2 regions of the Terrabacter sp. LjRoot27 genome follow, and region 2 is predicted to be linked to the other one. Evidence: riboswitches for the same ligand, from Rfam matches in the RefSeq annotation. Region 2 holds a riboswitch; the other holds the start of a gene.

Region 1 (2,443 bases), 2.3 Mb from region 2:
CGGGTTGGTCGTGCGCGACGCAGCGGTGGCCAGGCCCAGCCCCCACAGCCACCAGGCTGCGGGGTGCTGGAGCCGGGCCTTGCGCTGGAGTCCCGCCACGTCCGTCGGGGCTCCTCAGGCGTCCTGGCGGGCGCGCGAACGCGAGCGCACGAGCAGGTAGCCGACGAGCGCGAGCAGGACGAGGCCCGCGATGACGTATGCCGCGACCGTCCCACCCGAGGTGCCGGACGTCGGCGCTGCGGCGACGTCGGTGCCCGAGGCGGCGGGGGTCGTGGCCGCCGCGGACGGTGTGGCTGCCGGAGCGGCGATGGTCACCGGCTGGTCCGCCGCCTTCGCCTCGGGGCTGACCTCCTTGACGGCACCGCCGCAGTCGCTCGTCGGGTAGCCGTCCACCCCGCAGACGAGGCCCTTCTCGGTGCGCACGTCACCGGCCTGAGCGAGCACCACGGCGCTCGTGGCGTCCGTGGCGACGACCGCGCACAGGGCCTTCGGCTCGGGCGGGGTGGCGCCGTCGGCGGCGTCGGCCGGACGACCGAAGTCGACGACGAGACCGACGCGCTTCTTGCCCGCCTCGGCGGGGGTCGTGCCGCAGACCTGGTCGAAGGTGAGGACGGCGCGCGGGTAGCGGGTCGAGGCCTCGTCGGCGACGGCGAAGCGCCAGCCGTCGACGCTGCCGTCCTTCGGGACCGTCTGGTCCGGGCCCTTCTGTGCGAAGGTCCAGGCGCCGTCGGAGAGCTGGTAGAAGCCCCAGTAGCGGTAGGCGGCGGCGTGGGCCGGCGCGATGGTGAGGGCCGAGAGGCAGGCCGCGACGAGCGCGGCGAGCACGACCCGGAGCGGGGCACGACGGACAGGGGACACGGTTTCCTCCTCGCGGTCGGACACCATGTCGGGTCTGCTGGCTGAGGCCGGCCCGGCGGGGTGACTCCGGTCCGCATTCCACGACAGACTGACAAAGGAGCCGGTGGGACGCGGGTTTTCCGGCTGGTCACCCCGGGCCGCACTGCGGCGGGAGGTGGCTTCACGGTTGCGGGTCAGCGCCGGAGTCACACCGGCTTGCCCCATCGTCCTTCGGTTAGGCGAACCGTCGCACGCGGGGCGTCCGCCCGTCAAACGGCGTGCCAACTAGGGTGGCCGCATGAGTGCTGACTGGTCCTGGCTGTTCCTCGACGCGCACGGCAACCCGGTGGAGGGGGAGGGCGTGACGACGTCGGGCTTCCCGACCCAGAGCGACGCCGAGAGCTACCTCGGGGAGTCGTGGCGCGAGCTGCTCGACGCCGGCGTCGAGGCGGTCACCCTGCGTGAGAACGACACCGTCGTCTACGGCCCGATGAGCCTGCGGGCCGCGGAGTGAGCGCGCCGCTCGGCGCCGGCAACCCGTCGGACACGGCGCTGTCGGCCGGGCTCGAGCGCGACCTGCTCGCCCGGGTCGTCACGGCCCAGCGCTCGTGGCGCTCACCGGGCGTCAGCGTCGGCGTCGTGCGCGACGGCGTGCTCGTCTGGTCGGCGCACGTGGGGTCGGCCCGCCTCGGGTCGCAGCCCGCACCGGCCACCGACGACACGCAGTTCATGATCGGCTCGGTGACGAAGACGTTCACGGCGCTGGCCGTCATGTCGCTGCGTGACGAGGGGCTGCTGTCGCTCGACGACGCGCTCGAGACGTACGTGCCCGGCACCAGGCACGCACGGGTTCCCTTGCGGCAGATGCTCGCCCACGCCTCGGGACTGCAGCGCGAGCCCGTCGGCAACATCTGGGAGAGCCTCGTGGCGCCCGAGCGCGAGGAGTTCCTGGCCGGCGTCGAGCAGGCCGAGCAGGTGCTCCCCGCCCACCACGCCTTCCACTACTCCAACCTCGCCTACGGCCTCCTCGGCCAGGTCGTCGAGCGCGTCACGGGACGGGACTGGGAGCACGTCGTCCGCGAGCGCGTGCTCGAGCCCCTCGGGATGAGCCGCACCGGCCTGACGCCCGCCGACGACCGCGCCCTCGGCTACCAGGTCGACCCCTATGCCGGCACCGCGAGCGAGGAGCCGCTCTTCACGCTCAACGCGACGGCGCCGCTCGGTGGCCTGTGGTCGACCGTCGCCGACATGGCGCGCTACGCGGCCTACGTCGCGAGCCCCGACGACCGGGTCGTGCGGCCCGAGACCGTCGAGGAGATGTGCCGGCCGATCATCATGACCGACGTCGACGGCTGGAGCGGCGCCTACGGGCTCGGCTTCGGCATGGGCCGTCGCGGCGACCGCGTCTACGTCGGCCACGGCGGAGCCATGCCGGGCTTCCTCACCGGCCTGCGGGTCCGTCGCACGGACGGCGTCGGCGCGGTCGTCTTCGCCAACGCCACGTCCGGGGCCATGACCCTCGGCCTCGCGACCGACCTCGTCGAGGCCGTCGTCGACGCCGAGCCGTCCATGGCGGCGGCGTGGGTGCCCGAGACGGAGCAGCCGG
Region 2 (2,443 bases):
GCGCGCAACAGCTTTGCGCGGTAGGGCTCGTCGGCAGCGCTCACCGCCGAAGCCGCGGGAGCCCCGCTCTCGCTGGGTCCCGGCTCGACCTCGGCGCGCTGGGGCTGGGGCTCTCGTGGCGACTCCTGCCCGTCGGTCCGTGCCGGCTCCGGCGACGTGCTCGGACGCGCCTCGCCGTCGTCGCGGGCGGGTTCGTCACCACCGGGCTCCGGTTCGCCGCCGTCACCCGGGTCCGGGTCGGGCTCGGGCTCGGGATCCGGCTCGTCGTCGCCGAGGAGCTCGTCGAGGAGGTCCTCGTCGAGGCCGGGGGAGTCGAAGGGGTTGCGGCGCCGGCGGTGCGGCAGGGCCAGACGTGCGGCCGCTCGCACGTCGGCGACCGTGACCACGGTGCGGCCTGACCAGGCCGCGTGGGCGACGGCGGCGCGCGCCGTGACGATGTCGGCGCGCAGGCCGTCGACCTCGAACGCAGCGCACACGGTCGCGATCTTCGTCAGCACCTGGTCGGTCAGGACGACCGCGCCGACCCGCGACCGCGCGTCGGCGATCCGCTCACGCAGCGCCTCCTGGTCGTCCTCGAACCGGGCCGCGAACGCACCCGGTGCGGCGTCGAAGGCCAGCCGGCGGCGTACGACCTCGGCGCGCAGCGCAGGCTCCCGCGGCGCCGCGACCTCGACGGTCAGCCCGAAGCGGTCGAGCAGCTGTGGGCGCAGCTCGCCCTCCTCGGGGTTCATCGTGCCGACGAGCACGATCCGGGCGGCGTGCGAGACCGAGACGCCGTCGCGCTCGACGGTGTTGCGCCCCATGGCCGCCGCGTCGAGCAGCAGGTCGACGAGGTGGTCGTGGAGGAGGTTGACCTCGTCGACGTAGAGGATGCCGCGGTTCGCGGCCGCGAGCAGACCCGGCTGGTATGCCGTCTCGCCGCGTCCCAGCGCCCGCTCGAGGTCGAGCGATCCGACGACGCGGTCCTCGGTGGCGCCGATCGGCAGCTCGACGAGGCGGGCCGCGCGGGTGCCGGCCTCGGCGTCCGGGTCGTGCGGTCCGTCGGGGCACCCGGCTCCGTCGCCCGGTGCGCAGCCGAAGCGGCAGCCGGCGACGACCTGCTGGCGGGGGAGCACGGCCGCGAGGCCGCGCACCATCGTCGACTTGGCCGTGCCCTTCTCGCCGCGCACGAGCACGCCGCCCACCTCGGGCGAGACGGCCGTGAGGACGAGGGCGAGGGCCAGGTCGTCGGAGCCGACGACGGCCGAGAAGGGGAAGGTGCCGGGTGGGGACCCGTGCTGGTCGGGGTTGTCCGAGACGTCGTTCGGGACGTCGTTCGAGCCGTCGCGCATGTGACTGCGTGCCTCCTGCGGGTGCCGCGCCCGCGTCGGTGGACCGGACGCGCCCGGCGGGCGCGACCAGCGACGGGAGATGCCCTGGCTTCCGCCGACCGCGTGGTCGGAGGTTCACAGTGGCGGGACCGCTCCGGATTCGCACCGGATTCCTCTCCCAGTCGCCAGCGGCAGTCTGCCACGTCGCCGGGGTGCGGCGCCCGGTGGCTCAGGCCGACTGCGCCTCGGTGTCCGTCTCGGCGTCGGTCGGCAGGATCGAGACGATGGCCCGCCACAGGGCGGTCGACGTCGTCGGCACCAGGGTCGGCCCGTGCTCGTCGGCCTCGACCCGGAGCAGGCCGGCGTCCACGTCGACCCACGCGAGCCGTCGCACGACGGTGCGCTGCCGGGCCTGGAAGGCGATGTCGACGACCGAGAGCTGCCACCGACCGGCACGCACGGCGGCGGAGGCCGGGGGCCACGGGGCGAGCAGGTCGGCGAGGGCCTCGCTGCCGGCGGTGCGGGCTGACGCGGAGTTCGAGGCGAGGTCGTCGAGCAGGGACTCGTCGACGACGGCCGACGTCGCGTCGAGGCGCGGGCGCGCCTGAAGCCTCGTCAGCTGCGCGATGGTCGTCGGCACGAACTCGGTGCTCACGGCCGCGAAGTCGTAGGTGCCGTCGGCGAGGTCGGTGAGCATCGCGCTGACGAAGGCCACCCAGGCCTGGTGGAGGCGGACGCCGTCGGGTCCGGTGACGAGCACCTGGAGCGAGCCGAGCGAGGTCGTGACCGCGGCCAGCGCGTTGCGCAGGACCGGGTGCGGCGCCCCGTCGGCCACGGCACCGGCGTCGCTGAGGCGCTCCACGACGTCCTCGCACGCACCCTCGGGGTCGGTCGCGTACTCGACGAGCGTGATGAAGGCGTCGGCGTCGAGGCGCAGTCGGGTGGTCGTGGCGTCGAACGTCACGCTCATGCGGGCACCAGGCCGTCGGTGCGCATGACGAGGCTCGCCGCGACGGCGTCGAGGACGGGGCCCAGCTGGCCGAGTCGCAGGGTGCCGACCCGTGTGGTGAGGGTGACGCCCGTGCCGTCGACGAGGGTGGTCCACGACTCGGTGGTCACGGACTCGTGGGCCG

Evidence for each region. Region 2 has a riboswitch for cobalamin ahead of ACSQ2D_RS19945 (magnesium chelatase subunit D family protein). Riboswitches for the same ligand answer to the same signal wherever they lie in the genome.
Region 1: it holds a riboswitch for cobalamin, as region 2 does, so the genes downstream of both, ACSQ2D_RS09640 (SCO2322 family protein) here and ACSQ2D_RS19945 (magnesium chelatase subunit D family protein) in region 2, are expected to answer to the same signal.

Annotation. Positions count from the first base shown of each region.
Region 1 covers NZ_CAXUSS020000001.1:2,055,257-2,057,699, forward strand. The annotation lists gene ACSQ2D_RS09635 (energy-coupling factor transporter transmembrane component T) at 1-99, opposite strand, end outside; gene ACSQ2D_RS09640 (SCO2322 family protein) at 115-858, opposite strand; cobalamin riboswitch at 952-1,101, opposite strand; gene ACSQ2D_RS09645 (hypothetical protein) at 1,136-1,351, shown strand; gene ACSQ2D_RS09650 (serine hydrolase domain-containing protein) at 1,348-2,443, shown strand, end outside.
Region 2 covers NZ_CAXUSS020000001.1:4,324,209-4,326,651, reverse strand. The annotation lists gene ACSQ2D_RS19945 (magnesium chelatase subunit D family protein) at 1-1,331, opposite strand, end outside; cobalamin riboswitch at 1,389-1,509, opposite strand; gene ACSQ2D_RS19940 (hypothetical protein) at 1,540-2,280, opposite strand; gene ACSQ2D_RS19935 (hypothetical protein) at 2,277-2,443, opposite strand, start outside.